Regions from separate parts of the Nonomuraea sp. NPDC049784 genome, predicted to be linked through region 2. Evidence: riboswitches for the same ligand, from Rfam matches in the RefSeq annotation. Region 2 holds a riboswitch; each other region holds the start of a gene.
The links. A riboswitch is a leader RNA that binds a small molecule or an ion and turns the genes downstream of it on or off. The one in region 2 is predicted to bind cyclic di-AMP.
Positions count from the first base shown of each region.

Region 1: it holds a riboswitch for cyclic di-AMP, as region 2 does, so the genes downstream of both, AB0J09_RS07195 (hypothetical protein) here and AB0J09_RS16490 (GH25 family lysozyme) in region 2, are expected to answer to the same signal.
Region 3: it holds a riboswitch for cyclic di-AMP, as region 2 does, so the genes downstream of both, AB0J09_RS26725 (C40 family peptidase) here and AB0J09_RS16490 (GH25 family lysozyme) in region 2, are expected to answer to the same signal.
Region 4: it holds a riboswitch for cyclic di-AMP, as region 2 does, so the genes downstream of both, AB0J09_RS44125 (NlpC/P60 family protein) here and AB0J09_RS16490 (GH25 family lysozyme) in region 2, are expected to answer to the same signal.

Region 1 covers NZ_JBFAMX010000017.1:32,685-40,500, reverse strand. The annotation lists gene AB0J09_RS07230 (ABC transporter permease) at 1-267, shown strand, start outside; gene AB0J09_RS07225 (hypothetical protein) at 859-1,332, opposite strand; gene AB0J09_RS07220 (STAS domain-containing protein) at 1,436-1,759, shown strand; gene AB0J09_RS07215 (rod shape-determining protein) at 1,772-2,773, opposite strand; gene AB0J09_RS07210 (hypothetical protein) at 2,896-3,030, shown strand; gene AB0J09_RS07205 (hypothetical protein) at 3,179-3,316, shown strand; gene AB0J09_RS07200 (DUF5302 domain-containing protein) at 3,458-3,658, shown strand; cyclic di-AMP (ydaO/yuaA leader) riboswitch at 3,825-3,960, shown strand; gene AB0J09_RS07195 (hypothetical protein) at 4,149-4,823, shown strand; gene AB0J09_RS07190 (alpha/beta hydrolase) at 4,861-5,706, shown strand; gene AB0J09_RS07185 (aminotransferase class III-fold pyridoxal phosphate-dependent enzyme) at 5,777-6,991, opposite strand; gene AB0J09_RS07180 (carbohydrate kinase family protein) at 6,988-7,816, opposite strand, start outside.
Region 2 covers NZ_JBFAMX010000064.1:83-7,898, forward strand. The annotation lists partial or broken gene AB0J09_RS16470 (DUF2064 domain-containing protein) at 1-319, opposite strand, end outside; gene AB0J09_RS16475 (glycosyltransferase 87 family protein) at 394-1,716, opposite strand; gene AB0J09_RS16480 (NAD-dependent epimerase/dehydratase family protein) at 1,846-2,826, shown strand; gene AB0J09_RS16485 (glycosyltransferase family 2 protein) at 2,823-3,482, shown strand; gene AB0J09_RS16490 (GH25 family lysozyme) at 3,625-4,401, opposite strand; cyclic di-AMP (ydaO/yuaA leader) riboswitch at 4,414-4,556, opposite strand; gene AB0J09_RS16495 (hypothetical protein) at 5,140-7,404, shown strand.
Region 3 covers NZ_JBFAMX010000141.1:2,751-10,566, reverse strand. The annotation lists gene AB0J09_RS26745 (carbohydrate ABC transporter permease) at 1-249, shown strand, start outside; gene AB0J09_RS26740 (glycosyltransferase family 4 protein) at 246-1,343, opposite strand; gene AB0J09_RS26735 (M48 family metallopeptidase) at 1,340-2,758, opposite strand; gene AB0J09_RS26730 (hypothetical protein) at 2,771-3,598, opposite strand; gene AB0J09_RS26725 (C40 family peptidase) at 4,150-4,665, opposite strand; cyclic di-AMP (ydaO/yuaA leader) riboswitch at 4,739-4,902, opposite strand; gene AB0J09_RS26720 (cupin domain-containing protein) at 5,778-6,014, opposite strand; gene AB0J09_RS26715 (NlpC/P60 family protein) at 6,139-7,113, opposite strand; gene AB0J09_RS26710 (NYN domain-containing protein) at 7,226-7,816, opposite strand, start outside.
Region 4 covers NZ_JBFAMX010000384.1:1,015-8,830, reverse strand. The annotation lists gene AB0J09_RS44135 (helix-turn-helix domain-containing protein) at 1-250, shown strand, start outside; gene AB0J09_RS44130 (LuxR C-terminal-related transcriptional regulator) at 951-1,163, shown strand; gene AB0J09_RS44125 (NlpC/P60 family protein) at 1,178-2,221, opposite strand; cyclic di-AMP (ydaO/yuaA leader) riboswitch at 2,227-2,376, opposite strand; gene AB0J09_RS44120 (amino-acid N-acetyltransferase) at 2,652-3,221, shown strand; gene AB0J09_RS44115 (RDD family protein) at 3,307-4,758, shown strand; gene AB0J09_RS44110 (RDD family protein) at 4,868-5,356, shown strand; gene AB0J09_RS44105 (Lsr2 family protein) at 5,874-6,206, shown strand; partial or broken gene AB0J09_RS44100 (Clp protease N-terminal domain-containing protein) at 7,307-7,816, shown strand, end outside.

The DNA.
Region 1 (7,816 bases), on a different contig from region 2:
TCCCTCGGGGCCACACGCGGCCAGATCCGCACCCAGTTCCTCGCGGAGTCGCTCCTGCTGTCGGCCCTGGGCGGTGGTGGGGGGATCCTGTTGGGGACGGGCGTCACGATGGGGTACGCGCTGTACAGCGGCTGGCCCTCGGTGGTGCCCGCCTGGGCCACCATCGGCGGCCTCGCCGCGACCCTGGTCATCGGCGCGGCAGCGGGCCTCTACCCGGCGATCCGCGCCTCCCGCCTGTCCCCAACGGAAGCCCTCTCCACCCCCTGACGCCCCTCACCCCGGTACCCGCACACTCACACGCCGCCCGGTCCGGGTGCGTCGTTCGCGCCCGACAGCGAGGCTTGGCCGCGACGCTCGGCTTGGCCGCGACGCTCGGCCCGGCCGCGGCGCTGAGGCTCGGGTGTGCTGCTTGGTTGGGGCGTGCCGCTTGCACACCGCCTCGCGGCACGGCTCGGGTGCCGGCCGGTTGCGGGCGTGCGGCTCGCACACCGCCTCGCGGCTCGGCTCAGGTGCCGCTCCCACTCGGGAGCTCGGCTCGGCAGCGCGGCTCGGCTCGGGAGCGTTGTTCTATGGGGGCGCGGCTGTTCGGTTGGAGTGCAGCCGCGCCATCGTCGCGCCGTCGCCGTGCCGTCATGGGTGGCGCCGTCATGCGCTGCGCCGTGCCACTACGCGACCCGTGACCGCAGCAACGCCCTCGGCAGCGGTGTCGGCACGGGGAGGCCTGGCGATGCGGGCACGGGGGAGCCCGGTGGTGGCGACGCGGGCTGTGGCTGCGGGTGCTGATGCGAGCGCCGGGTGCAGGGTCAGGGCGGGTGGCGGTACCCGTGCGGGAGGCGTGTGCCGAGTGGGCGGGTGGAGTTAGTCGGTGGCGTAGCAGGTTGTCTTGCCGACGATGCGGATGCCGGGCTTCTCTCCGGAGATGACGGTCAGCTCGAACGTCAGCCGCGTCTTAGGATTGCGCAACACGGAAATATCCTGATCCCCGTCCCGCAGATCCAGATCGTCGACCACCTTGTCGTACCCCATTGCCTGGAGCCGTTCGAGAAGTCCCGCGGAGGCGTCAGTGAGGTCGCTCTCGGCGCGGAAGTACCGCCGCACCTGCCCTGGCACGCAGGAGCCGTCTTCATCCCGCGCGACGGGCGACAAATGAAGGTCGGAGGCGCTGAGCAGAGCGGTGGCATCGGAGTCGAGCTGCCGGGCGGCCTCTTCGAGACTGGGCAGTCCGGACGCCGTCGCGCAGGCCGTCATCGCCGCGACACAGAAGAGCACCGCGGAAAAACTGTGACGGCGGGCGCGCACGATCGGACCATATCGGAGATCGTCCACGAACACCCGGTAAACGGAACAGAAACCTCTGCGGACCTGATCCGTATAAATCATCTTTTCATGGGCAGAGGCACTACTTATCGCGATAAGGAGTCACTAGCGGAGCAGGATGACCTTCGAAACCAACGACCAAGCTCATGTGACGCCCATTTCGCACCCTTTCGGCCTACGCGTAACCGGTGAGATCGACTACGGCAATCACCGTCTCCTTGCCGGAGCCCTCCAGCGCGCGATTCGCGAGGGCGGCGATGAGATCCACCTCGACCTCGGGGAACTGGCCTTCATCGACGTGGCCGGGCTGCGCGTCATCGTGACGGCCGCCGCCCGATTATCCCCGCCGCGCAGGCTGATCCTCGACCCGATCTCTCCCGTGGTACGCCGCCTCCTCGCCGTAACGGGCTGGGAACGCATCCAGGGCCTGCGAATGGGCTGAGCGGATGGGCGGTCACCTGTCCGGCACGGCCCAAGAGAGGCCGCTGCGGAGCCGGGCGATGAGCCCCAGGTCGTCCACGAACCGGCCCAGGCCGAGGGCCACGCACTCCAGCGGCCGTTCCGCCCTCCGTACCGGCATTCTCAGCGACGCCCGCAGCCGCCGCGCGAGCCCCCGCAGCAGCGCGCCGCCTCCTATCAGCACCGCGCCCCGCCCTCCGAGGTCCGCGGCCAGTTCGGCCGGGCACCGCTCGACCGTCTCCATCGCCGCCCGCACGATCGCCTCGACCGGTTGCCTGGTCGCCTCGTAAATCTGCTGGACGGGCAGCCGTACCTCGCGCTCGTGGCCGGTGTCCGAGTCGCGGGCGTGCACCGTCACGTGCCGGTGCGTCGGTTTCCACTCTGCGCCGATGTGGCGTTTGGCCGACTCGGCCTCGTGCTCGTCGAGGAGGAGGCCGTGCTCGTGTTCGACCAGGCGCACGATGGCCCTGTCGACGGCCTCGCCGCCGCCTGGGACGGCCGTCGTGGACACGGCGGCCCCGGACGAGAGGACGGCGATCCTGGCCGAGTCGCGCCCGATGTCGATCACCATGTTCCCGGCGACGTCGTCGACCGGCAGCCCGGCGCCGAGCGCCGCCGCGAGCGAGTGCGGGACCAGAACGATCCGCCTGGCGTCCGCCTCGAACGCCACGTCGCTCAGCGCCGTCCGCTCGATCGGGGTGGAGCTGTCGGGCAGCGCCATGACCAGGCGTGGCCTGGCGAACGGACGCCGGTGCACCTTGCTCAGGAAATGCCTGACCATGCGCCAGGTGAGCTCGCCGTCGGCCGGCAGGCCGCCGCTGACCGGCCGGCACGTCTCGCCGTCGGCCGCGTCCGCGCCGTACGCGATGACCTTGCCGGTGCGGTCGTCGAGCATGACCGCCGAGGGCTCGTCGAGCACGATGCCCTTGCCCCTGGCGTAGATTCGTGTGCTCGCGCCTCCCAGATCCAGCGCCAGGTCACGGCCCAGGAGGCTCATGGCAGGACCGGGGGCTTGACCATCATGCCGGGTGTATTTCCTGAGCCGCTCCAACCCAACACCAGGAACTGAACGGTTCCCCTTTACCCTGCGGGCAGCACACCCGACGCCAGGAGGACCCAGTGCTCGACTACGACCTCGAGGCCGAACACTATGACGAGACGCAGGGTGGCCTGCCGCGCGCCAGGGCCGCCGCCGACGCCGTGCGGCTTGCCCTGCCCTGCTTTGTAGGAGTGCGATACCCGCCCCCGACCTGAACTGAAGGCCGAGGCATCCTCTCTGGAGAAATTCCGGCAAACATGCCGCTCGCCCTTTTGCTGATCGCAATCGTCGTGCTCCGGCTCCTGAATCGGCCGGGCACTGGGGGGTGGGCGTCCCGACTAGGCCGGCATCGCGATCCTCACCGTGGCCATCGGCGCGCTGCTGCTGACGGGGAAGGGTCTGGACGGGCACACCTGGGCCGACGCCGCCGTGGCCTGGCCGCCGCGCACGCCTCCGCGGCGGCCGTGGTCATCCCGTCGCTGGGGGTGGTGGGAGCGCTGATCGCCCTCGTGGCGTTGGTGGCGATGCCGGGCAGGCGGCTGGACGCGCCGGCGGTCTCGCAAGGCAGGGTCGAAGCCGGTTTCGCGTCGTAAGCGGGGCCATGCGAAGCTGTGAGTTGTCCCCAACACCTTGGAGGTCCTCATGGCGGATACACCGGAGCCGGAAGTCAGCGAAACTCCCGAGGACGAGATGAAGCGCAAGTTCCGCGAGGCGCTGGAGCGTAAGCGCAACCTGCACGCGGACTCGGGCGCGGGTGGCAAGGGCGGCGACCCATCGAAGATCCACGGGGCGCACGGTCCGGCTGCGAGTAAAAGATCGTTCAGGCGCAAGAGCGGCGGCTGAGGCTGGATTTTCAGGGGGTACGGCACTGCCGTACCCCCTTTTTTCTTTGTACGGGAAGGTAGATCTTCTGCCCGTTTCATGACGAAGTGTTTGCGTATGTCCGGAATGCGTGGTTAGAGTGTTGCCCAATTCACAGCCGGTGGCGTGGACCTCACAGAGGAGGAACAGCTGGCTGGCGCCGAATCCCGATCACTCGGGAACCGGGGACCCACCGCAAATGGGGTGAATCCGACCAAGCGTCGGTAGGGCATCTCCACGCCCGAACCCGCCAGCTAACCCGGTAGGCGAGATGGAGAGGACATATGAACGACTTGAACGACCGCGTCGAACTCCCAGACAGCGTGATAGCCGCCGCTTCCTGAGCGGTCCCTTCCTCAGGCTCGTTTCGCGCTCTGCGTAGCTTCTCCCCCCATTGTCAGGTGCTTTGCCCTGCTACGCCCTTTTTCGAGCGAGCGAACCTCCCTGCCCCCGTCGCGAAGGACTTAAATTCATGTCTGCACGTTTTGGCCTGCGTTCTCTCGCTCTGCTCACCAGCTCTACCGTGTGCGCGCTGACCTGCGCCGGCACCGCGGCTCACGCCGACTCAAGCACTGGCGAGAAGGTCCTGCTCAAGGGCTCGACCACCGCTTCATACTTCTGGGACGACTCCTCCGGCCGCGCCGGTGACACCGGCCTGCCCGCCAGCGGCAAGCCCATGCAGAAGGGCCTGGCCGCCAGCCCGAGCTGGCCGCTCATGACCGAGGGCTACGTGGTCTACGAGGGCAAGAAGCTGCCCTTCTTCGTCGGCGACCGCGGCCCGGGTGTGCCCTCCAACAACGGGGTCATGCTGGACCTGGACGCCAAGACCTTCGCGGAGCTCACCGGCGGCACGTTCAACTCCGACACGCTCGGCGTCGACGGCAACGGCGGCGAGGGCCACATCAAGGTCGACTACGTCATCACCAAGTGGGGCCAGGGTCCAGGCAAGAAGAACTACCCGGTCCCGTTCTCGACCGGCGCCTGGGCCGAGGAGGACAACAACCCGGCCGAGCCTCCCGCGGCCAGCGAGGCCGTGCCCGCACCGCTCTCGAAGAGCACGGCCGCCGTCGTGGCCGGCGCCGTGGCCGTGGCGGGCGGCAGCGTGGCGCTCACCAGCGAGCGCATCCGCAACCTCATCAAGATCTGACTTTACGGGCCACCACCAGAATGTCATTCTGGTCCTCGTGACCACCCGTGTAGCCGCGAACGGCATCGAAATCGCCTACGAGAGTTTCGGTTCGCACGAGGGCCGTCCCCTGCTCCTCATCATGGGGCTCGGCGCCCAGCTGATCCACTGGGACGAAGGGCTCTGCGAGCTGCTGGCGGGGCAGGGACACCACGTCGTACGGTTCGACAACCGCGACGCGGGCCTCTCCACCCACTTCCACGACAAGGGCGCTCCCGCGCTGGGGGCGCCCTCGCCGTATCTGCTGGACGACCTGGCCGATGACGCGGCGGGGCTCATGGACGCCCTCGGCTGGCCCGCCGCGCACGTGGTCGGCGCCTCGATGGGCGGCATGATCGCCCAGGCATTGGCCATCCGCCATCCGGACCGGGTGCTGACCCTGACCTCGATCATGTCCACGCCCGGACCCTCGGTGGCCCCGCCGACGGAGGCCGCGCTCGCCGTCCTCCTGGCCAGGCCCGCTCCCGACCGCGGATCCGTCATGGCCCAGGCGGTGCGGACCTGGTCGGTCCTCGGCTCGCCCGGATACGAGCTGGACCCTGAGAGGATCACCGAGCTGGCCGGGCTGGCGTTCGACCGCTGCTTCGACCCCGACGGCACGGCCCGGCAGCTCGCCGCGATCATGGCCTCGGGAGACCGTACGGCACTGCTCACGGGCCTACAGGTGCCCACGCTGGTGCTGCACGGCGAGGCCGACCAGCTCATCCCGGTCGCCGCCGGCCACGCCACGGCCGCGGCCGTCCCCGGTGCCCGCCTGGTGACCTACGCAGGCATGGGCCACGACCTGCCGCGCCCGCTCTGGCCGTCCATCGTGGACGAGATCACCAAGCTCACCGCCACCTGAACCCCTCTTTCCGGCCCTCCCGCCGCACTACGGGGCGGCGGGTCACTCGTGGCGTGTGCCGCCAACGGGATTAGCCGAAGTGGGCACGGGTCTCCGAGAACGCCTGATCCGTGCCCTCCAGAGCCTTCGCCACGTCCGCCTCCGTGTGCGCGGCCGACATGAACCAGTTGTGCCACGGGTGCAGGTAGACCCCGTGCCGCAGGCAGGCGTCGCTCCAGTACATCGCGACGGAGAGGTCGGCGTCCCCGTCGAAGCTGAGCCACGGGATCGTCACCGGCCCCGTCTGGTTCACCACGAACCCGTGGGACTTGGCCTGCGCGTGCAGCCCCTCGCGAAGCTGCGTGCCGGCCCGCTCCATGGCCCCGATGCCGTCCGTGTCGCGCAGGGTCTCGATGGTCGCCTTGGCCGCCGCCATGGCGACCGCCGAGAACCAGAACGAGCCGGTGGAGTACAGCGTCTGCGCCGGTCCGCGCAGGGCGTCCGTGCCGGTGACGGCCGCGAACGGGTGGCCGTTGGCCATGGCCTTCGACCAGGCCGTCAGGTCAGGGCGTACCCCATAGGGCTCCCAGGAGCCGCGCAGGTCGATCCGGAACCCCGCCCGCACGTCGTCGATCACCAGCGCCGCCCCGAGCCGGTCGGCCAGGGCGCGGGCGCCGCGCGCGAACGCGGGCTCCACCAGCTCCTGGTCCTCGAACGAGTCGTGCTTGAACGGCGTCACGATGATCGCCGCCACGTCCCCCTCCACGGTCGCCGCCGCGGCCTCCAGCGACTCCAGGGAGTTGTACGTGAACTCCACCAGGTCCGCCCGCTCGTTGGGTGTCGTGCCCGACAGGGACGGCGTGCACCAGGGGTCCGCCCCGTGATAGGCCCCATGGGCCATCAGCACCTTGGTCCGGCCGGTGGCGGCCCTGGCGACCATGAGCGCCTGGGTGGTGGCGTCGGTGCCGTTCTTGGAGAACATCGCCCAATCGGCGCTGGGCACGGTGTCCACCAGCAGCTCGGCCAGCTCCACCATGATCGGGCCCGGGCCGTTGAGGCAGTCGCCGAGCGCGGCCTGCCTGGCGGCGGCCTCCTCCACGCGCGGGTGTCGGTGCCCGAGCACGACCGGGCCCCAGCTGCACATGAAGTCGATGTACTCGCGCCCGTCCACGTCCCACTGGCGGCAGCCCTCGCCGCGTTCGAAGAACTGCGGGAAGCCGGGGGCGAAGAGGGCGGCGTTGAGGTGCCCGTACATGCCGCCGGGGACGACCTTCAAGGCCCGCCGGCGGAGTTCTGCGTCGGTCATCCGAGGATCCTTAGAGTCGAGTCGAGGTCGGTGAGGCCGGCGTCCGAGCCGAGCCCCGTGGCGACGCGGGCGGCGGCGGCCGTGCCCCAGCGGGCCGCGGTCAGCACGTCCTGCCCGTGCAGGAGCCCCGTCAGGAAGCCGGCGCAGTACGCGTCCCCGCAGCCGGTCGTGTCCGAGACGTCCGTCTTGATGGCGGGCACCGGCTCCGTCCCGTCCGGAGTGACCACGAGGCTGCCCGACGCGCCCAGCGTGACGAGGACGCCGCGCGGCCCGTCCGCCAGCAGTGTCCGAGCGGCCTCCTGGACGTCGGAGCAGCCGGTCATGAGGAGCGCCTGCGACTCGTTCGGCAGCACGTAGTCCACATGCGGCAGAAAAGCCCGGGCCATTCCCAATAAATCCGGCATCTCCGAAAGGAGGTCCATCGTGATGGTGGTGCCCGCGGCACGCACCGAGTCCAGGAGGGCGAAGAAGGCCGGGTCGCCCAGGCCGAACGTGACGTCCATGCCGCCCAGGTGGATCGCGCGCACGCCGCGCAGCACCTCGGCGTCCAGGTCCGCGTACGTCACCGTGAGGTTCGCCCCGGGCACGTGGAAGCTGGGCCGCCCCCCGTCCGGTCTGATGGGCAGGATCGAGGCGGCCGTCTGCTCCCCGGGCCTCCGCACCAGATGCGAGGCGTCCACGCCGCGCTTGGCCAGCACTGCCACCAGGAAGTCGCCCAGCTCGTCGTCGCCGATCGCGCCCATGGTGACCACGGAGTTGCCCAGCTTGACCAGGTCAACGGCTGTCCCGGCGGCGGCGCCGGCGGCGGTGAGGCGGATCTGGTCC
Region 2 (7,816 bases):
GGGCGGGAGTCACCTGCGGGGTGTCCATGCCGATCAGCACGACGGGGTCCGGCCGGAGCCGGTAGGCGTCCGAGAAGGCCGCCGCGAGGCGCTCGTCCAGGCCCGAGCCGCGCTGGGGGATGACCGCGAATCCGGCGGGCAGCCAGCTGCCCGGCAGTCCGTCCAGGGCGAGCAGCCGCTGGGCGGCGGGCGTCTCGGACACGGCGCGCAGGCTGTCGCGGAGGGCGGCTTCGGCGAGCGCGGCGGCCTGCTCCGGCCTGAACGGCGGGGTCAGCCGGGTCTTGACCCGCCCGGCCACCGGTTCCTTGGCGATGATCATGATTTGCGCCGTACGGCTAGGCGACATGCGTGGTCCTTACGAGACGGAGGCAGACGAGTGCGAAGAAGCGAGGGTTAAGTCGAGGCCGTAGCCGAGCGAGAGGATCCAGGGGTTGCCGGTCCTGTGCCCGATCGCCGGCGTACGGTCCAGCCGACCAGCACGGCCAGCGCCGCCGCGATGTAGAAGGCGGTGGCGGGGCTGTCGCGCGCCATCGGGCCCGCGACATAGGCGACCCCGCCCGCCAGGGCCACCCCCAGCCACTCCCACCGGCCGTCCATCGCGGCCAGCGCGACGACCAGCAGCGCGTACCAGGAGTAGCCCGGCGTGAAGAGCAGCAGCAGCCACCCGCTGACGATGAGCGCGCCGTGCCACGGGCGTTCGGGATCGCCGTACCGCAGGACGTAGAGAGCGACCAGGACGAGCAGCACGATCACGGCCCAGGGCGCCCAGGAGTCCGGCATCGCCAGCCGTACGAGGGCGTAGCGGTTGCCGTCGGCAGGGCTCTCGTAGCGCTCCTCCTGCAGGTAGCCCGGCAGGTAACCCACGACCGACGCCTGTGAGACCAGCGCGTAGGGCAGGTAGGCGAGCGCCACGACCAGGGTGGCGGGCACAAGGATCTTGAGGACGCGCCGCCAGTCCAGCCCGTTCGCCAGGACTCCCGACAGAGCGCCGGGCAGCGTCGCGGCGGGCAGCAACTTGGCCGCCACGGCCGCGCCGAGCAGCGCCCCGCGGGCGCGTGCGGCGCGCATGGCGAGCACGACCAGCAGCACGGCGAGCATGTCGACGTGCGCGTTGTTCACGGCCTCGATGGGGACGGCGGGGCACCACGCCCAGTAGGCGGCCGTCCGGACGTTCCACCTGCACAGTGCGAGCAACACGACGACGGCCATCACCCAGCCGCCGAGCTGCAGGACCTTGTGCCGGGCGCCGTCCGGCGAGAGCCAGTGAACCAGGAGGAAGTAGCCCTGGGCGACCGGCGGGTAGATGGTGGGCACGGTGGGGCGGTTGATCCTGGTGCACCCTCCGTCCGGGAGCGGCCACAGGCCGCGGGCCTCGCACCCGGAGGGGAAGAGCCAGCCGTCGCGCAGCCCGGCGAGCGCCGGGTCGGCCGGCGGATGGTCGTACGGGGAGATGCCCGCGGCCTGGACCCGGCCGTCCCAGGCGTACCGGAAGGAGTCGGTGCTGCTGCTCGGCGGCGCCGACAGCCCGGTCGTGACCATCACGATGCCGCCGACGACGACCAGGACGGCCAGCCGCCTGTCCGGCGCCTGCCGCGCCAGCCACACCGCCACGGCGAACAGCGCCCAGGCGAGCAGGTACCAGCCCAGACCGGGCGCCCCGGCCACCGTCCGCACCAGAACGAAGGCCAGGCCCACGAGCACGACGATGAGCTTCACGGCGGCAGCCTCACATCCCGGAGGCGGTTCGTGGCCGCTGGAGAGCCAGACGTTCGTACTCCATAAGAACTCTTACGAAGTGCGAACGTCGCTACAGTCCGGCCGCGGGGCGGGGCTAGCGTCGGCCAGGTGAGAGTGATGGTCACCGGCTCGGCCGGATTCATCGGTGGTCACGTGGTCGAGGCACTCGAAGCCGATGGGCACGAGGTCGTCGGCCTCGACCTGCGCGCCGGCGCCGATGTGCGCGACGATGCGGTGCTGGATCGGCTGCTGCCGGGCGTGGACCTCGTGGTGCACCAGGCCGCCAAGGTCGGTCTCGGCGTGGACGTCGCCGACCTGCCGGACTACGCCTCGATCAACATGTACGGCACGGCCGTGCTGCTGGCGGCCATGGCGCGCCATCGGGTCGAGCGGCTGGTGCTGGCCTCCTCGATGGTGGTCTACGGAGAGGGCTCCTACGAGTGCCCCGGGCACGGCCGGGTGCGCCCGGGCCCGCGCACGAGAGGGGACCTGGAGCGGGGCCGGTTCGACCCGGCCTGCCCTGACTGCGGCATGCCGGTCCGCTGCGTCACCATCGCCGAGGACGCGCCGCTCGATCCGCGCAACGCCTACGCCACCAGCAAGCTCGCCCAGGAGCACCTGGCCGCGAACTGGGCAAGGGAGACCGGCGGCAGCGTCGTCGCACTCCGGTACCACAACGTCTACGGCCCACGCATGCCCCGCGACACCCCCTACGCCGGCGTCGCCGCGATCTTCCGTTCCGAGCTGGAGGCGGGACGGCCGCCGAAGGTCTTCGAAGACGGCGGCCAGCTCCGCGACTTCGTGCACGTACGCGACGTCGCCCGGGCGAACCTGGCGGCCGCCCTCGCGCCCGCGCATCCCGGCGAGCCGCGCGCCTACAACATCGCCAGCGGCACCCCGCACACCGTCGGCGAGATGGCCGCCGCACTGGCCGCCGAGCGGGGCGGCCCGGCCCCGCAGATCACCGGCGGCTACCGGCTCGGGGACGTCCGCCACATCGTCGCCTCTCCCGAGCGGGCAGGCCGCGAGCTCGGCTTCCACGCCGAGATCGGGTTCGAGGCGGGCATGAAGGAGTTCGCGTGGTCATGACCGTCGAGGTGATCCTGCCCTGCCTGAACGAGGAGGCCGCGCTCGACTGGGTGCTCGGTCGTATGCCCGACGGATACCGTGCCCTGGTGGTCGACAACGGTTCCACCGACCGCTCGGCAGAGGTCGCCCGCGACCTCGGCGCCCGTGTGGTACACGAGCCGCGCCGCGGCTTCGGTGCCGCCTGCCACGCGGGGCTGCTGGCCGCGAGCGCGGAGGTGGTCTGCTTCATGGACGCCGACGCCTCCCTCGACCCCCGCCAGCTCCCGAGAGTCGCCGAACCCGTCATCGGCGGCCACGCCGACCTGGTGCTCGGCGCCCGCCGGCCGCGCGTGGCAGGCGCCTGGCCCTGGCACGCCCGGCTCGGCAACGCCGTCATCGCCCGCGGCCTGCGTCGCCGCACCGGGGCGCCGTTGCACGACCTCGGGCCCATGCGGGCCGCCGGACGGTCCCGGCTGCTGGCGCTCGGGCTGAACGATCGCCGGTTCGGCTACCCGCTCGAAATGGTGCTGCGCGCGGCCGCCTCCGGGTGGCGGATCGCGGAGGTGGAGGTGGACTACCTGCGCAGAACGGGCCGTTCCAAGGTCACCGGCACCGTCCGGGGCACCCTGCGGGCCGCCTCCGACATGCGGCGGGTCATGGCCGAACACATGAGGTGACGCAGCCACAGGTAGGCGTGGACGGCGCAATCGTGCGGCTCAAGGACTCGCAGCGTTCCTTCGTGGATCCGTGGTGGTTGCTGCGGCTTTGGCGAGGTGGCCCGTTCGCCGCGCTTGCCGTACCAGGCGCTCCAGGCGCCGATCAGGCAGCGCGGCGGCCCAGGCTGCGCAGTTGGTCGGCGGTCAGTGCGGAGACGTTCTGGTCGATGGGGGTTTCGGTGTACTGGTGGATGGTCCAGGACTTCCAGTCGGCGGGCGGGGTGATCGATCCCTTGGCCTTGCTGTAGTGGGCGACCCACAGCGGGTACTGGGCCAGGCCCCTGCCGTAGGTGTTGGCGAAGTTCCAGCCGCTGTAGAACATCGGGGTGATCCCGGTCTTGGCCTTCACGTACGACAGCCACGTCTTGGCCCAGGTGTTGACCTCGGTGACGGACTTGCCGTCCGTGGTCTCCAGGTCAAGGACCAGCAGGTCGCCGGGCTTGGCGGGCTGGGAGTTCACCACGGACAGGAAGTGCTCGGCCTCCGCGACGGGGTCGTTGCCGGGGTGGCCGTAGTGGTAGGCCCCGCGCACGATCCCCTTCTTGCCCAGCTGGAGCCAGTGCCTGGCGAAGGAGGCATCGCGGAAGCTCGTGCCTTCCGTGGCCTTGATGATGCCGAACTTGGCCGTGCTGGCGTTCCAGTCGTACTGGGGCTCGTAGTTGGAGATGTCCAGGCCATACGTGAGAGATCCGGTCTCATGCTGAGCCGCGTGCGCAGGGCCGTTCTCCGTGGAGGATGCGAGCGCCATGCCGGCCACGCTGGCGACGGCGGCGGTCCCGGCGATGATCGCACCGGCGACGACGAAGCTGAGGCGCTGGGTGAGGGGATCGAAGTGATTCTTGAGGGCGTGGGCGACTGTGGCAAGCCGAGGCTTGGGCATGACGGCATTGACTCCTTGCTTCCATGCCGCCTACCGGGTTAGCTGACGGGTTCGGGCCTGGAAGTGCCCTACGGGCGCAGCCTGGGCTGGCGTCCGATTCACCCCAAGAGGTGGGTCCCCGGCTCCGCGAGGCGCGGATTCGGCGGCCGAACGCTGTCCACGAAGAGTTCTGAGGGCAGCGCACGGTCCGGTCAACGAAGCGGCAACGATGCGGCGAAAGTCGTCCCATCTATGCCTTGATTAGGCAAAAGATAGGCATCTATCCATAGATAGTGCAAGTAGGGCAAAATGGGATTTGCGTGTATCGGCCGCTGAACGGTACTGAAATGCCGTGCCTGTCAGGGTTTTCGGGCTCGGTAAAGTTTGAGGGCCGCCTCTTCCGGGCCCCGCTCACCGCTACGGACGAAAGCATGTGTCGCGCTGCGAAGGCCTACGGTTGTCAACACATGGGGCGAATCACCCGTACGTTGCTATTGTGACTTGGCATCATTCCACGGGTAATCGTGACGCGAGTCCTCGAAGAAGCGCCCTGGCGCTCACCCCGCGGTTCGTCACCGCCATCGAGGGCTACCTGCGCCGGCACCCGGCCGAGGCCGGACGGATCGCCCGAGCGAAAGCCCCGATTGTCGCTGGACGCCGAGCACGTTCCGGGCGATCAGGGCGCGGCGGGCTGCCGGAGAACTTGGCGAAGCTCGCCAAACTCGGTTCCGATCGAGAGCAAAAGGAGGGACAGCGCCGATGACGCTCGATCTCACCTTATTGAACGAAGCCGGTCCGGCGTTCCTCCGCGGCGCGCTCGGCGGATCGTGCCCACCGGCCCTGCTGCGGGCCTATCGCCGGGCGCTCCCGCGGCTTCTCGCTCTACCCGGCCCCGAACGGCTCGAGTACTTGTGCGCGACCGCCGCTGCCGAGGAACCGGAAGCCCTGACAGCATTCGATGTGATAGGGCCGGGGACATGGACTCTGGCATGGGAAACCGGCGAGCGGCCCACGGCCTTCCACGTGTGCACGGCCCGCCACGACGGCCCGGTCTGGGCGGTGGCGATGGGCGAGTTCGAGGGACGCACGTTCGTGGCCAGTGGCGGCGACGACCACGTGGTACGGCTTCGCGACGCGTTCGACCAGTCAGGGCCGGACCTGGAGGGCCATACGGCGAGCGTCCGCGCCCTGGCGTTCGGCGTGGTGGACGGCCGCCCGGTGCTGGCCGGCGGCGACCACGACGGCACGATCCGCACCTGGGACCTGCTCACCGGAGCGAGCGGGTTCACCTGTGACACGACCGGCGGCCATCCGACAGCCATGGCCTTCGTCGAGGCCGAGGGTGGGCGGATGCTGCTCGCCGTGGCGATCGGTTTCGACAACCGCGGCTTCCCGGCCGAAGACGAGGACGGGCGCGTCGACCTGCTGGACCCGGCCACCGGCGAGCTCGTGCGAGAGCTGCGTGCGGAGGAGAGGGACGGGATACTCGACCTCGCGGTGGCGAAGCTGGGCGAGAGCACCGTACTGGCCTCTCTGAGCCCCTACGAGCTGTACGTGTGGGACGTCGCCACCGGCGAGCAGCTGGGGACCGCCGAACCGAGCGATGTCTGGGAGGACATGGAGCAGGACGGGTTCGCTCCGCCCCTGCTCGTGGGCGTATGGAGCGGGCGGCCCGAAGTCGCCGTGGTGGTCCGGATCGAACACCCGCCGGGCTACACGGTGCAAAGCCGCGAGGTGGTCTACCTGAAACTGGAGAACCTCGGCGACAGGACCCCCAGCCAGGGGTTCGACCGCGACCAGGGGCCGGTGACCATGACCACTCACGCCGGGCAGAACGTGATGCTCGTGGCGAACCACACCGGAGCCGTCGGGGCGTGGGAACGGCCCGCCAAGGCCGTGATCTGGCACCCGGGCCACGAGACGGACGTCGACCTGGACGCCGACACCCGCCTGATCACGGCCGCCGCCTTCGGGCGCCTGGAGGGACGCCTCTGCCTGGCCACGGCCGGTCTCGACGGGACGGTGCAGGTCTGGGACGCACAGACGCCGCACAGACACCGGCGGACCGGCTACGGCGGGTCGGGGCTGGCGCTGTTCACCACAGTGCAGGGCGTGCCCGCGCTGGCCGTCGGCACGCACAGTGACACGGTGCTCCTGGTGGACGCGGCGAGTGGAAAGAAGATCGGTTCGGTGGGTTGCCGCCAGAGCGGCCGCGGCCACGACTGCGACATCTCGCCTTATGACCACTGCTGCCGAGGACTGGCAGCCGGAAATGTGGCCGGTCGGCCGTACATCGCGAGCAGTGGCTGTGCCGCCTACGGCACCATGCTGTGGCAGCCACTGAGCAAGATCCGTGGGATCACCCGGAAGGGCGATGCCAAGGGTGGCCAGGTCACCTTCGGCGGCATGGATCACGCCTCACCCACCGCTCTCGCCTTCGGCGAGGCCGACGGCCGGGCGCTGCTCGCAGCCGGCGCCGACGTGTGGGACCCGGTCACACAGGAGCGCGTGGCCAAGCTGCCCAGGTGGGGGTTCTCGCTGAGCGAGAGCGCCTTCGGCAGGGCCGGGGATCAGCCGGTGCTGGCCACAAGGTGCGGCAGCAAGGTGGACCTCTGGAGCCCGCTGACCGGCCGGCACATCCGGGCGCTCGGCGTGGACGACGCCGGCGAGGGTCTGGCCATGGGCCGAATCGCCGATCTTGACGTACTCGCCGTCGGCAGCGGGAGGTACGTGCACCTGTGGGACGCCACCATCGGGGAACGCCGGGAGTGGATACCGCATACATCGACCGTCACCTGCCTGAGTCTGGTCGAGCACGGTGACGGGGTCCTGCTGGTGACTGGGACCGAGGACGGCACAGTGGCGCTGTGGGACGCCGCCTCCCAGCGCCGCCTCGCCATCCTTGGCGCGTTCGCCCGCCCGGTATGCTCCGTCGCTGCGGCGACTGTCCGCGGGAACCTGCACGTGTACGGCCAGTCTCACTACGGCCGCGTGCTCGCTTGGCGCGTCGACGTCCCCGTGTGACCAGAACGCTGTGTATCTGGTCGAGTAACGTACGCGACCGCTGGGGAGTGGCCGGCGGCCTGCTTCTCGCGAACGGATCGTTTCCGGTCACCGCTCCGAGGGGACGCGCTGTACGGTGCCGGTGACCGTACCGTCCTGCATTTCGGCGAAGAGCTTGAACGGGCGAGACTTCACTTCGGTGGAGAACCAACGGACGCCGCCGGGACCGCCTGGCGGCCCGAGCGGAGGCTCCGCTGAAGTGCCGTCCGGATAGCTGATGCGTACCTTCCGCACCTCGGTCCCGGGACCTCAAGACGGGTGCTTCACGCGCCTTCTCGGGATGTTGCTCCCATCAGAGCGGCTGCAACATGTTTTCCGTGTTACAGCCGCACGTTTGCGCGTAGCGTTTCAGGAAGGCGGGCGGAGCGCCGTC
Region 3 (7,816 bases), on a different contig from region 2:
CTGGCGGCGCTGTCCACGCTGCAGTTCACCTGGATGTACAACGACTTCCTGTGGGCGCTGGTGCTGATGTCGTCGGGCGACAAGCTGCCGGTCACCTCGGCGCTGAACAACCTGCGCGGCCAGTTCTTCACCGACTACAACCTGCTGGCCGCCGGGTCGGTGCTGGTGGCCCTGCCCACGCTGATCATCTTCCAGATGCTGCACAAGCAGTTCGTCGCCGGTCTGACGCTGGGGGCCACCAAAGGCTAGAGGAGGGTGTGGAAGCGGGCGGCCACGTGTTCCCACGTCCATTCGCGGGTGATCCAGTCGCGCCCGCCCGCGCCCATCTTGCGAGCTTTATCGGGGTCGGTCAGCAGCTCGACGATCGCCTGGGCCACCTCGCCCACGTCCTCGCCGTCCACGACCAGCCCCGTATCGCCGGAGCGCACGGCGTCGGGGGCCCCGCCGGACGCGCCCGCCACCACCGGCAGCCCGGTGGCGGACGCCTCCAGGAACACGATCCCGAGCCCCTCCACGTCCACCCCCTTCCACCGGGTACGGCAGGGCATCGCGAACACGTCGGCGGCGGCGTAGTAACCGGGCAGGCCGGCCGCGGGCACCGTGCCGGTGAACCTGATCGACTCCTGCCCCGCCGCCAGCCGTTCCAGGGTCCTGCGGTGGGGACCGCCACCCACGAGCAGCAGCACCGCGTCCGGCACCGCCCGCAGCACCTCGGGCCAGGCCCTGATGAGCTGGTCCTGGCCCTTCCTCGGCACCAGCCGCGACACGCAGACGACCACCGGCCTGCCGTCCAGGCCCAGCTCGGCCTTGGGCGCGCCGGGGTGGAACTGGTCGACGTCCACGCCGGGCGCGAGCCGTACCAGCTTGTCAGGAGGGATGACGGCGGCCAGGCGTCGACGCGTGTACTCGCCCAGGTAGGTCACCACGTCGGCGTGCTCACCGATCCTGCGCAGCGCCGCGCGGAAGCCCGGCGCGCTCGCCCACGAGGCCTCGTGGCCGTGCGTGAGCATCACCACGCGCCGCGCGCCCACACTGCGCAGGCGCGGCGCGAGCAGCCCGAGCGGCGCCGCCGCCCCGAACACCACGGTCTGCGCTCCGTGCTCGGCCACCAGCCGGGCCGCCCTGCGTGCGACGGCCGGGGTCGGCAACATGAGCCGCGTCGGATGTCGCACGATCGGGTACGGCTGGCGCTCGTCGAACTCCTCGCAGCCCGGCCAGGCGGGCGCGTACACGGCCACGCCCGGCGTTCGCAGCGCGAGGCCGTGCACGAACGACTGGATGCCGCCCGGTCTGGGCGGGAAGTCGTTCGTGACGATGAGCACCTTGGTCGCGGCGCCTGTCACTGCACTGGGACGCCGTTCAGCTTGCCCCATGCACGGGCCATGGCGATGCGCTCGGGGCTGGAGGGATGGGAGGCATAGAGCACATATTCCACCGCATCCGGCGACAAGTCGGAAACGTTGGTTACGGCCAGGCGTTTCTGCATGGCTATGAACGTGGCCGGATCGTGCGTGAGGTCGAGCGCGTGCAGGTCGGCCCTGGCCTCGATGTGGCGACTGATCAGGTTCTGGGCGGGGCCCATGATCAGTGAGCCGATGGTCATCAGGCCCATGATCACGCCGACCGCGCGCGGGTCGCCGATCGAGGTGACGCCGGTGCGGCGGCGTACCAGGTCGAACACCAGGAACAGCAGGATCGCGCCCAGAGCGGCGGCGAGGGCGCCGATGAACGTGCCGTAGAGGACGTCGTTGTACTTGGCGTGGCCCAGCTCGTGCGCCACGACCAGCTCGACCTCCTGCGGCGGGGCCTTGAGCAGCGTGTCGTAGACGACGATCCTGCGCGTGGCGCCGAAGCCGGACACATACGCGTTGAGCGCCGTTGTCCTGCGCGAGGCATCGGCGACCAGCACGTCCTCGACGGGCACGCCGTCGCGCTGGGCCATGGCGAGCAGGTCCGTGCGGAGCTGGCCCTGCTGCATGGGCGTGAAGTCGTTGAACAGCGGCTCGAACACCACCGGATAGATGAACGACATCGCCACCGTCAGCAGGAACGCCCCGACGGCGGCCGGGATCCACCAGCGCTTGAACCTGCGGGCCAGCGCCATGAGCACCAGCAGCATGAGGCAGAGCAGGAACGTCTCCACGCCGATGTTCTTGAGCCGGTCGCCGATCCAGGACCCCCAGTCCTGGGTGGACAGGCCGTAGCCGCGCAGCAACGTCTCGAACCAGATGCCGAGCGGCAGCCTGACCAGCTCGATGATGGCGGTGATGACGACGACGCCGAGCACCACCCGTACCCACCAGGGGCCCTTGAGCCAGCCCACCACCTTCGCGCCGAACGGGGTGGCCATGAGCAGCCCGGCGAAGACAAGCGTGAGCGCCAGAGACAGGTAGCTCGGCAGGCTGGTGGCCGCGTCGAACGACTTGCTCCTGGCGATCTGCGCGGCGGTGAAGTCGCGCGCGGGGTCGGGCGCTCCGGCGGCCAGAAGGTGCCAGGGGGTGCTGAAGGCGGCCACGGCCAGGATGACCAGGCCGAGCAGCACGGCCGCCACCGCCGCCTGCCGCCTCAGCCGCCGCCCGTCCGCGGTTTGGCGCGGCCCGTCCCCGTTCACGGACACACCCGCCCCCTTGACGTTCCCCTGCGATTCCTTCGGCTGCGTCACCCCGTTGCCGGTCGGCTCGGCGCCCAGGGCGGGGACCGCGCCCCCTATCTCCCCGCCTTGCTGCGCTGCTCCGTCCGTATCTCGCTGTTCGTCCATCTGCCTCCCCCTTTACGCGAGCTGGTCTCGCACATAGTCGCGCCACCGTGCGGTCAGCGTCGCCGCGGAGAGCCCCAGCGCGGCGAGTGCCTGATCGACGCCGACTGACCGGGCCTCACGGTAGAGCCTCACCAGCGTCCCCTCACCGAACCGGTCAGCGAGGAAGCGACACGCCAGCCAGGCCTCCTGGTACGCCCTGGCGAGCCGTAGGGGGTCCCGCCCGTCGGCGGCGAAAGCGGCAGGTCCGGGCAACTCACCCGGCAACCGGCCGGACCGCACCTCGGCGGCGAGCTCAGCGGCGGCGGTCCTCACGGGCAGCCCGGAGTCGCGGTAGCCGACGTAGTCGGCGAACCCCTCGTAGAGCCAGACGGGCAGTCGGTCGGTGCCCGCCACGACGTGGGTGAGCTCATGGGTGAGTACGACGTCCTTGCCGGTGGAGTTGAGCTTGGCGAAGAACTCGGGGACGACGATCACCCGCCCGCCGTCGGCCACCGCGGCCAGCCCGTCGACCTCTCCCGCCCCGTCCAACCCAGCCAGCCCGGCCGCTTCGGCGGCGGAGCCGGGAACGACGATCAGCGGTCGTACTGGCCGGCCGAGCACGTCCGAGACCCGCCGCCCGGCCGCGTCGGCCCTGCGCGCGAGTTCGCGGAGCTCACCGGATGGGGCGTGGTGTCCGACGACTACGGACCGCGCTCCGCCGACGACGACCGCACCATCACTCCACAGGTGGCGAGCCTCCTGCGGAAGGATCGGCGAATCGGGGGTGGGGGCGCCGGCGGAAGCGACGGCGAGGAGCACGATGGAGACCACCGCGACCCGTTGACTCACCCACCCAGACACGATGCCCGATCGTAGCCGCCCCGCAGGGGGCACCTTGGCCGCACCGCGCTCCGGACCAGCGGGCGCCGGGGTCTGGATCGACGGGCCTCTGATGATCGGTGGGCCGCGCCGTCATGCCCGGGGACCATTGGGACACGCACCGGACTCGACACGGGCCATCAGCCGCCCGTCATGCGCCGCCGAACGCGGGTCGCCAGCCAAACGCCGAGGCCCGTTGACCAACGGCCAGGGTCGCGCCATGTGAAGCCGCGCGGCGCGAAGCCAGAGATATGAAGCCGTGTGGCGCGGTGTCGAGCGGCGCGAAGCCAGGGGTGTGGCGAGGTGTGGGGTGGGAGGCAGCCGCCCTCCCCTGCGTCCCGGCGGTCAAGGGTTGTGCGGTCCAACGTGCGCCGTTGCGGCGGCCAACCCCGTGCGGGTCAGCGAGCGTCTCCCTGGAGGCCCTCAGCCACGTGCGGCGGGTGGCGCCGCACGTGCTCCGCCGTAACAAATATAAAAGGGACCTCAGCAAAAGAGGACGAGCCCCGCCCGAAACGGGTTCGGGCGGGGCTTGGTCACAGGCCGGGACGGACCGCGCCCACGAAGGACGACTTACGCCATGTGCCCAGCTTGTCGATGCGCACCCGTTCGCCTGTCCGCGGCGAGTGGATCATCTTGCCCTTGCCGACGTACATGCCCACGTGGCCGAGCCCGTTGAAGAACAGCAGGTCACCAGGCTGGAGATTCCGCCAGGAGACCTTGCTCTTGATGCGGACGAACTGGCTGCTCGTCACGCGCGGGATCTTCACCCCAGCCTTCTTCCAGGCGTACTGGACGAGGCCGGAGCAGTCGAACGAACCAGGACCTGTGCCTCCGTAGCGGTACGGGTCACCGATCTGGTGCTTGGCCGCGGAGACGGCCTTGCGGGCCTTGGACTTCTGCCGAGCGATCTTGACTGCCCTGAGCGCTGCGGCCCTGGCCGACTTCGAGGTTCGGGCGGCTGTGGCCGCCTTGGCCGTCGAATCCGACGCGCTCGCCGCCGCTTGCGCCGTTGGGGCATGGAGGACCAGACCTCCGGCCGTCACGGTCATCGTGAGCGCTACGCCACTCAGGGCAAGGCGGGACAGACGGGGGTTCTGCGGGGAGGTAGACAGGATTTCTCCTTGAGTCTTCCACGAATGCCTACCGGGTTAGCTGACGGATTCGGGCCTGGAAGTAGCCCTACGGCGCGATCTGCGCGCCGATTCACCCCTGATCCCTGGGGAACTGGGATCGCTGGGTCCCCGGCTCCGTGCCTCCTGGCTGCACGGACTCGGCAGGCCACCGCCCGATCAAGATGTTGATATGCGCATATGGGCGGCGACCAGCGGATCTTTATCTGTCTCACATCGGGAGAGACCGATGCGGGTTCGCGGAGGACATGGCTTGTTCGCCGCGACGACGCCCGAAGCTACGCCGAACCGTCAAGAATCAGCAAAGTGAGACATGGGCTGTAAAGATCAGATAAAGGGTGCTGTAAGAGCGGAAATCCCTGCTGGAACCCCAGGCTCCTTTATCGAAATGTGACACTGCTCACACTTCGTTTCGCCTGCGTTTGTCAGGCCGTAATTGTCGCCTTTTTCACATTTGTTGCGATGCCCCACACGACGCTCATGCGTGGGAGCGTTCCCGCCGTGGACCGGCTCGTCTCCGGCTGCCCTGGCCGACATTAACGACGCTGCATCGTAGAAGCGCTTCGAATGATCGTTCAGCCACAGCATCCCGCACGACGAGCTCCACCCCGGCCGCCGTACACGTTGCGCCGGGCCCACCGCACAACGCCTCGCCGGCCCGGCGCAGGGAAGGCGGCAGAGCGCCGCGACGTGCGACGACGTGCGCCGCCTCCACCAACAACGCACGCCAGCATGAGCGATGCCTTAGGTCGATCAAGCGATGTAGCTGGTCAGAGGCTTGAAGGTCGCGAAGTCACGTGAGCCCCCGGAGACTTCCTCACGGCCATTCAGCGCTGACCGCGCGATCTCGCAATGTGTTGCGTCTGATGCCTCGAATGCACGAAGACCGCTCCTACCGAGGCAGTGCACCTGACATGGCTGAAGACCCCTGAATACTGTTGGGGCAAGTACGCGCCCGCCTTACCTACCTCACACGGCTGACTACTTCGAGTCACCCAAGATGGTGGCCTTTTGTCCTGCCGATGCTCTGGTCAGCTCTCCGGGTGCACCATGAGAAGGACAGCGCGATTGTCCGCGGCGTGACCTCGGTACAGGTGCGGGCGAGCGGCATTGAACCGGATGGAATCACCTTCGGCCAGGTCGGTGGGGGAATCGGTCGGGCCGGTGCTGACGCGTCCGTGGGTGAGCACGAGGCATTCCTCGACGCCGGGCAGGTGGGCGTCGGAGTGCTGGGTGCTCTGGGCGATGGCGATGTCGTAGACCTCCACGGTGCCGCGCAGGCTGATGCGGTAGAGGAGACGCGCGCAGTCGATCGCTGGCCCAGCGCCAGGAGACGCGCCTCAGACGACGGAAACCCAGCCCCTGTACTCGGGAACTCTCAGAAATGGCGCCCTACGGGCGGATGGCGCCCAGGAGAGAGTTGCCGTAGGAGGAGAGCTTGACGACCTTGACCACGTCGCCGGTTTGGGGCGCGTGGACAATGTCCCCGTTGCCGGCGTACATCACGACGTGGCCCAAGCTCGAGCTGAAGATGAGGTCCCCCGGCTGGAGGTCGTCCAAGGAGACCCTGCGGTTGGCCCCCCACGCCCACTGTTGCCACGTCGTACGCGGCAACGACACGCCGCCGGCGCGCCATGACGCCTGGGTCAGGCCTGAGCAGTCGTAGCCTCCCGGACCGGTCCCGCCGTAAATGTACGGCTTGCCTACCTGAGCGAAGGCGAAGCGCAGGACGGCGGCGGCGTTGCCCGAGGCCGGGCCCGAGTACTTGATGCCGACGCTGTTCGGGTTGCCGGGATTGTAGGCGCCCAGCTTCCTCAGCAGCTTCTTCTGCTCGTTGATCAGCTTCATGATCTCCGAGCGTTCCTTCTCGACCCCGTCCCGCTCCCTGTCCGCGGCCTCCAGTGCCTTCTGCGCATTGTCACGCTCGACCTTCAGCCCGCGGTTCTCACGATCGAACGCGGCCAGCTTCTCCGCCCGCTCCTTCGATATCTGCCCGGCCAGCGTCAGCCCCGTCAGCAGGGCCTGGGGGTTGTCCGTGCTGATCAGCCCGGGCAAGGAGGTCAGGTCGGTGCCGTACTTGTAGCTGTCGACGGCCATGCCTATCACCTGGGAACGCAGGTCCGCGACGGTCGCCAGCTTGCGCTTGTAGCTGTCGTTCAGCTTGGTATAAGCGCTCTTGGCCTTCTTGTAGCGCTCCGTGGCCGTGTTGAACTGGTCGACGACCTTGTCGGCCTTGTCGTTGAGCTTTTCAAGCTTGGCCTTGGCCTGCCGGAGTGTGGGTTTGGGATCAGCGGCGGCAGCGCCTATAGGGGACAGGACCAGCCCGAGCGCGAGACCCGCGGCCACCGGCACCCTGCCAAACCTCACTGTGTCGCCTCCCAGGGATGATATCTGGGGCGAAATAGTACAGAAGTGGCGGGTGAGGTCTCACCTAAACGTAGCAAATCGTGATGGAGGGCCGTCCCAGCCGGTCCGTAATCTAGGCCCGGCCCAGCCTGCGCAGCAGCAATCCAGACTGAACGGGTCTGGCTCCCATCCGCCTGACGGATTCGGCCACCTCGCGGTCCGACGACACCACGGCGATGGCCCGGCCGGGCGGCTCGGCGCGGACGAGTTGACGGATCAGGTCGTCGGCGATCTCCCCGGGGTCGCTGAACAGCACCCGTACCCCCCGCGGCGCCACCACCTGCACGGGGGCGTTGAGTTCGGCCCCGTCGAACACCACGGTCACTTCGACCCTGGTCTGCGCCACCAGCCCGCCGAGCCCGGTCATCAGCCGGTTGCGCTGGTCGGCCAGGGTGAGCGTGCCGTAGCCGGTCTTGGTCACGTTGTAACCGTCGATGATCAGGTGGACCTGCGGCAGGGCCAGGAGCTGGTCGAGGAGCTGCGGGTCGTCGTCGGCGAGGGCGCGTGCGGGAACGCCGCGTACGCCGGGCCGCTCGCCGGTGATCGCGGCGACCGAGTCGGCGGGCCGGGTGATCGTCGTGGGCAGGGCCAGCTCCCTGCGCAGCCCGGCGGAGGCGTCCTGCAGCGCGTCCAGCAGCACCCTGATGCGGGAGTCCTCGATGCT
Region 4 (7,816 bases), on a different contig from region 2:
CTACAGCGACCTGGCCAGGCGCGTCGCGGGTGTCAGCCAGAAGATGCTCACCCAGACCCTGCGCGGCCTGGAACGCGACGGCCTGGTCTCGCGCACGCTCACTCCGTCGGTGCCCGTACGGGTGGACTACGCGCTCACCCCGCTGGGCGAGAGCCTGATGCCGCTGGTGGGCGCGATCAAGAGCTGGGCGGAGACGCACATCGAGGACGTCGAGGCGGCCAGGGACCGCTACGACGCCGCCAACGCCTGACCGAGCCCCTTACAGAAAGTGGTCGCGAAGCTGCCTTCCGGCACGCCGGTTACCGATACGAGGGCAGTTGTCAGCATCGGGTCAAGGCCGCCGGCGAGCGTTCCCCTCCAGCGCCGCAAGCGCCCGAAGCCCTGCTAGCGCCGACGTGATCGCCATATCGGACACCGGGTACGCGCGCCCGGAAACAGGGCCGCCGGCCCCGGGCGGTGGCGCGAGCAGTCCGGCAGCGGCCACTCGATTACCCGTAGGCCAATCGGAGCATGCGGCTCCGAATAATCCAGTACGTCGATCCTGCCTGCCATTTCAACGGCTTGACCTGGATCTCTCGAATGGAGTGCCGGCGCCGTACGAAGCGAGCGATTGGTGGCTGCCGCGCAAGCGGAAGATCGCGCATCGCACGCTCAGACGGCAATGACCGGCTTATGGATCACACCGAAACTCCGCGCCGAACAGATCAAAATCGGCAACGTCCGAAGATCCCATTGATGGCACATGGGAAGGCTCAATGAGATCACTCATCCGAGGCTGGGCGTTCTGACATATCGCGAGTGCGTCATATATAACGGATCATGTCAATAGCGCTCGTCAAGTGCGGCGATTGTCATGCTTGACGACCTTTCCAGGATGCGTTTACCGTCTGCGAGGAGCGGCTTTGGCCCATCTGTGAGGTCCGAGTTCTGCTGTTGGGGGAGGGCTCCCGATGGATGTGCTCACTGAAGGCGTTGAGCTAAGCCATGCTGATTTGGCGCTGCTGGCGGAGCTGGCAAGGGGAGTCACGGTCGATCGGGTGGGCAGACGTCTGGATATCAGCGGCCGCACGGTACGCCGGAGATTACGGGGCATCTGCGACCGCATCGGCGTCGCCACGGCGATCGAGGCCGTGGCCTGGGCCGCGCGTCGCCAGCTGATCTAGTGCTGCGGGAAGTCTCAGTCGGCGATGCGCACCGCGCCGGCGAAGGGCCGCCTGCCGAGTGCCGAGATCCGTACGACGTCGCCCGTCTGCGGGGCGTGCACCATCATGCCTCCGCCGATGTAGATGCCCACGTGGTGCAGGTCGCTGTAGAAGAACACCAGGTCGCCGGGCCGCAGCTCAGAGCGGGAGATGTGCCTGCCCGCGGTCCACTGGTCGCCGGTGTAGTGCGGTAGCGAGATGCCCACCCGCTGGTACGCCGCCATGACCAGCCCGGAGCAGTCATAGGAGCTCGGGCCCTCGGCGCCCCAGACGTACGGCTTGAGCTGCTGCGTGAGCGCCCACCGCGCGGCCTCTGCGGCCTTGCCGCTGCCCGCGATGGGCAGGTTGACCCGCACGGCGCGCGTGCCTGGCTGCCCCGCCTCGCCGAGGGCCCGTTTGAACAGGCTGCTCTCGACCTTGGTGACCAGCTTGGTGATCTTGTCGCGCTTGGACTGGAGGTCGTCGACGATCTTCTGGACCTCGTCGATGCGCGCCTTGGCGCCTGCCTTGGCACGGGCGGCGGCGTCCATGGCCTTGGCGAGCTGGTTGATCTCCTCGCCCTGCTCCTGCTCCAGTGCGTACGAGGTCGCGGCGCGGCTGAGGAACTCCTCGGGATCTTCGGAGGTCGCGAACGCCAGAGTCTTGGTGAAGCCGCCCGTGATGTAGGCGTTCTGGGCGAGCAGGGCGGCCTTCGCGCGCTTGGCGGCCAGATCCGTCTCGCTGCTCGTCAGCGTCTTCTGCGCGACCTCAGAGGCCTTCTTGGCCGTCTTGAGCTTCTCCCGCTGGCCGTTGTACTGCTCGGTCAGCGTCTCGATCTGGGTGTGCAGCTCCTGGGCCTGGTTGGCGAGCTCCTTCAACGAGGGCTTGGGGTCCGCGGACGCCGAACCGACGGGGATGGCGAACAGCAGCGCGGCGACTGTGAGACTCACCACACCGAAGTGGCGCGGGCGCCGTGCCCGTTCCGGAGGGCGGGCGTGCTTGCCCGCCGACTTCCCCCCACCGTTGCGCGTGCGCTTCACCAACCAGCTCCTCTCTTGGACGCCTACCGGGTTAGCTGACGGGTTCGGGCCGGAGCAGCCCTACCGAGAGACTCGGACTCACCCCTGTGGTGGCGCTGGAGGTCGCCACCGATGGATCCCCGGCTCCCCTTTCGGGAATTGAGCGTGTCTCCCGCGCGGCACGCGGGGAACATTGTCGCTGGACACTAATGCACTCCAGGTTCGTGCTCAACCAGAACTGCCAAGTCTGTAGAGGTTTCACAACCGAAGGGTCACAAGGTGATCTCGTGATCACCTGTGCAGAACAGACCTTATGCCCTCTATGTCCGTCCTTTCGCGCAAACGAGACTGGGGGCAAGCTCCGTGCTCATCTGGCCACGGGATGTAACAGGATGGGCCGAGACATGGGAGTTAGGGCCGAGCCGTAATGAGATCTGTACCCTGGAGTGCCATGGAGCAGGTGGCCGAACTGACAACGCCCGAGACCGCGGTGGTGGTCCGGCGAGCCCGCACGCCCGACGTGCGCGCGGTCAGGCGCCTGGTGGACACCTACGCGGGCGCGGGCCCGCGGCTCCTGGAAAAGGCCACTGTGACGCTGTACGAGGACGTACAGGAGTTCTGGGTGGCCGACCGAGGCGGGCAGGTCGTCGGCTGCGGCGCGCTCCACGTGCTCTGGGAGGACCTCGCGGAGGTCCGCACGGTGGCCGTGGACCCCGAGTGCCGGGGGATGGGCGTCGGCCACCGGATTGTCTCCGCGCTGATCCAGCACGCTAAAGATCTGGGTCTGCGACGTGTATTTTGTCTCACTTTTGAGGTCGACTTCTTCGCGAGGCACGGGTTCCGCCCGATCCAGGGCACACCGGTCTCACCCGAGGTCTACGCCGAACTGCTGGCCTCGTATGACGAGGGTGTGGCGGAGTTCCTCGACCTGGAACACGTCAAGCCGAACACGCTGGGCAACACCCGCATGCTGCTCCACCTGACATCGGGTGACGCGGACCTTGACCAGATGGAAAGGTGATTGTTGATACCTATGTCGATACGTTGGGCAGCACAGGCATGTGTCCTGACACGTGCCACATGCGCACTCGAAGCGAGGTGACACGGTGAGCACCGGACAGCCGCCGTATCCACAGGACGAATCCGGCGACAATCCCGCCGGCACTCCGGAATACGGTCAACAGAACGCGGGTCGCCGCCCCGGCGAGCCCGACCCCGACGTGACTGTGGTCGGCTACCGGGCGGACGATGCCTACGGTCAGCAGCCCCAGTACGGCCAGCAGGGCTATGGCCAGCAACAGCAGTATGGCCAGCAGCCCCAGTACGGCCAGCAACAGCAGTACGGTCAGCAGCAGCCTCAATACGGCCAGCAGCCCCAGTACGGCCAGCAGCCGCAGTCCCAGCCCGGCTACGGCCAGCAGGGCTACGGTCAGCAGGGCTACGGTCAGCAGGCCCAGTCGCAGCCGGACTACGGGCAGCAGCAGTACGGTCAGCAGCCCCAGTACGGCCAGCAGCAGCCGGGCCAGCAGGGCTACGGCCAGCAGCCCCAGTACGGCCAGCAGCCGCAGTCGGGCCAGCAGGGTTACGGCGGCCAGCAGGATTATGGCCAGCAGCCCCAGTCGCAGCCCGGTTACCCGCAGCAGGGCTACGGCCAGCAGCCGCCCTCGGGCCAGCAGTACGGGCAGCAGGCCCAGTCGCAGCCGGACTATGGTCAGCAGCCTCAGTACGGCCAGCAGCCGCAGTCGGACTACGGGCAGCAGGGCTATGGCCAGCAGGGTTACGGTCAGCAGGCCCAGTCGCAGCCGGACTACGGGCAGCAGCAGTACGGTCAGCAGCCCCAGTACGGCCAGCAGCAGCCGGGCCAGCCGGACTATGGCCAGCAGCAGTACGGTCAGCCCCAGTACGGTCAGCAGCAGTCCCAGCCGGGCTACGGCCAGCAGTACGGCGACCAGCAGCAGTACGGCCAGGCTTACGGGCAGCCGCAGCAGTACGGGCAGCCCGGCTACGGTCAGGCCTACGGACAGCCGGGTCCGGTGGGCGTCCAGCCGCCCGGCGCGCCGGCCCCGCTGGCGGAGTGGTGGCAGCGCCTGGTGGCGAGGATCATCGACGGCGTCATCTTCGGCATCCTCTACACGGTGATCAGCATCGTCGTCGGCCTGCTCGCCGTGGGCTACGACTCCGCCACGGGTCTTACCACCGGCATCCTGAGCGGCTTCCTGGTTGCGCTCGTTCAGTATCTCCTCCTGGCCTTGCTGTATGTCGGCTACGACTTCTTCATGACCAAGATGAACGGCCAGACGGTTGGGAAGATGGTCATGGGCATCAAGGTCGTGCCGGTCGGTGCCGGGATGCCGCCCGGCGGCCTGGCCACCGACGCGGCGCTCAAGCGTGCGGCCGGCACCTGGGGCTGGTACTTCCTCGGCGTCATCCCGATCATTGGCCCGCTGTTCGGCGTCATCGGCACGGGTCTGAACGCTGCCTCGCAGCTGTGGGACAAGCCGCTGCAGCAGACGTTCGCCGACAAGTTCGCGAAGACCGTAGTGGTGAAGATCAAGTAGTTCACGCGACAGGTAAAAGCAGGGGTCGGCTTCGTGCCGGCCCCTGTTTTGTGTGCGGGGGGCGTACCAAAATGGGGGCCTGGGTCGCTGATGACGCGAGGTGGGAGTTATGGCCGGGTCGCCGTCGTGGGCGGACGCGCTGCCCGCGGAATGGTGGGAACGGCTCGCCGCCCGAGCGATTGAAGCGCTCGTCTTCGGGGTGTTCTATTACATTCTGTTCATCGCGCTATGGGGCATCTTCCGAACTGTAGGCATGCTGGAGGTGTTCGACGGCCGACTGCCCGGTGTGTTCGCGTGGCTCGCCGCAGGGCTGGGTTATGTGGGCTACGACTGGTGGGCCCATTCCAGGCGCGGCAGGACGTTCGGGAAGGCGATCATGAGGATTCGCCTGGCCCCGGACGATGTTCCGTCCGGCGCGCTGCTCAAACGGTCCCTGCTCTATCCGGGGCCTGTCATGCTGATGGGCATTCCCGTGGTCAATCTGCTCGCCGGAATGCTCCTGTTCTGTGTGGGCTTGCTCATCCTGATCGACAAGCCCCTGGAGCGGGGGCCGCACGACAGACTAGCTGGAACGCGCGTCGTAAAAGATCTTCAGTGAGCCATCCGCCCCAGGCGGGATGCCAATTCTCAAAATTTTCCCTTGATCCGGTAAGGAGTCTGGAGAGACTGGCATTAGGCTATGGGGCGTCCGGGCTGCCGGATGTTGGCGCCCCCGCGACGCGTGGGGCATCTGTGCGCCGCTATGGTCGTGTCTGGGTGGTAGACACCTTGTGCGTCACGAGGGTCCCGGTGCCCCTCCTGGTCGCGCTCCCATCCATATAATGCGCCCCCGAAACCCCGCTAGCCGTGGAGGCGAGGACGAATGGAAGCCCTTACAGACGTATTGTCAGCGCTCATCCCCCCGGTGGTGGTGGGCGGCGCCTTCATCTTTGGCGTAGTGAAGTTGGTCCGATCCGAGGTCCTCGGAGGTCGCCGAAACCGTGAGGATCAGGCCGAGGAGCCAGAACTGATCGGCCAGTCAGCCGAATCCCCGCAGCGCTGAATTGTCTCCGCGCCTTTCCGGGTATATGTTTGGGCAGGCGAATGAAACAATGCTCCGCGAAAGGATTGCGTACATGGCCAAGCAGATCCAGGAGATTCTCATCGATGACCTCGATGGGGGCGAGGCCAATGAGACGGTCAGCTTCGCTATTGACGGCTCGTCCTATGAGATTGACCTCAGCGACCTTAACGCGAAGAAGCTGAGGGACGCACTCACGCCTTTCGTGCAGCACGCGCGCAGGGCGGGCGCAGTCTCCACGCGTCGCCGCGGTCGCGGCGGCAGCCGGGCGATGAGCCGCGAGAAGAGCTCCGAGATCCGGCAGTGGGCCAAGGCTCACGGCCTGCCGGTCAGCGAGCGCGGGCGGATCGCCTCCACGGTCGTCGAGAAGTATGAGGCGGCTCACTGAGCGAGTCGCCTATCGACCATGCGCTTATGCCGTTCGCCTAGGACCCCGGCGGCCGCCATAAGCGCATGATCGTATCTGGGGCCGGTTCTCGAATGCCGCGTGCCCGGATGGCGATCTTCCACGTCGTACATATGCGGGCGTTTTGGTCGGGTGTGCCGGTCCATGGGCCGGCGCCGTTTCACCGGCGGGCGCCCGCATATGTGGTTACGCCCCGTGCTGCTCCCGAAAAGTCAGTCACGGGGCTATACCTCATTCAACGTACGTTCGCGGCCGTACGTCACGAGTGGGCGCCACGTTCATGGAACGCGCCATCGCCGTAAATCACGGTGACGTATAGCCGGAAGTCGCCTGAAGGCGATCTCCGACCACGGTCGCGTCTATAGCGATGATCTCTCCGAACGTAAACCGGGCACCGCTACTGTAAGTAAACCCGCGACCGGCGGGATGGACGGCTCCGGGCAATACCGGCGGCCCTGCCGGCTCCCGGCGGCGGGTAAACCTGCTAACCCGAGCATGGCTCGCACAAACCCCGTTCCCCGGCATGTGCGCACAATGCCCTGCCATCTCGGGCGCACAGAAGTGCGGCGAATGTGGCGTCTCGGGGCAGGATTGATCTCATGATGCGAGATGAACTCGGTAACCGGGCTGACCAGATGGCGTGATTCCCGCGGTGTGCGGTCCGTGCCGCGTTGTGCTCAGGGCGTAGCACGGCCGTTTGGACGGGGGGGCCTCCCGTACATAGGATGATTGCGTAACGATACGGACGCGGCATCTGAGATGTGCGGGCGAAGGGGCGGTCCCCAACGCCTACTCCGCTCCGGCGCGTCCGATGGCCGATCCGTGTGGGTCCGTATGCGTCGCGAGGGCAATTTTTCGACGCTTCCGAGAAGCGTCTTAAACATCGTTCGCTTGCGGCGTATCGGGAACACGTCACCCCCGAACAGTAGTTGGATGGAGGGTGAACGCCCTGCTCTCGGGGAACGTCTCTGCTATAGAGCGTGTCAGCGGCAGTGGGCACGGTTCGCCGAGCCAGGGCTAGCATGCGGGATGACGGGACCGGATTTACCGGCCTGACTGACCGCTCTGTGAGGAGCGACGAGATGTTCGAGAGGTTCACCGACCGAGCGAGGCGTGTTGTCGTCCTGGCCCAAGAAGAGGCCAGGATGCTCAACCACAACTACATCGGCACTGAGCACATTCTTCTTGGCTTGATCCATGAAGGTGAGGGCGTGGCCGCCAAGGCTCTGGAGAGCCTCGGCATCAGCCTTGAGGGTGTGCGCCAGCAGGTCGAGGAGATCATCGGCCAGGGCCAGTCGGCTCCGTCGGGGCACATTCCGTTCACCCCGCGGGCCAAGAAGGTCCTCGAGCTGTCGCTCCGTGAGGCTTTGCAGCTGGGCCACAACTACATCGGCACCGAGCACATCCTGCTCGGGCTCATCCGCGAGGGTGAAGGTGTGGCCGCCCAGGTGCTGGTCAAGCTTGGAGCTGATCTCAACCGTGTGAGGCAGCAGGTCATCCAGTTGCTCCACGGTTACCAGGGCAAGGAGCCGGCCGCGGCGGGTGGTCCGCAGGAGTCGGCCCCCTCGACCTCCCTGGTGCTCGACCAGTTC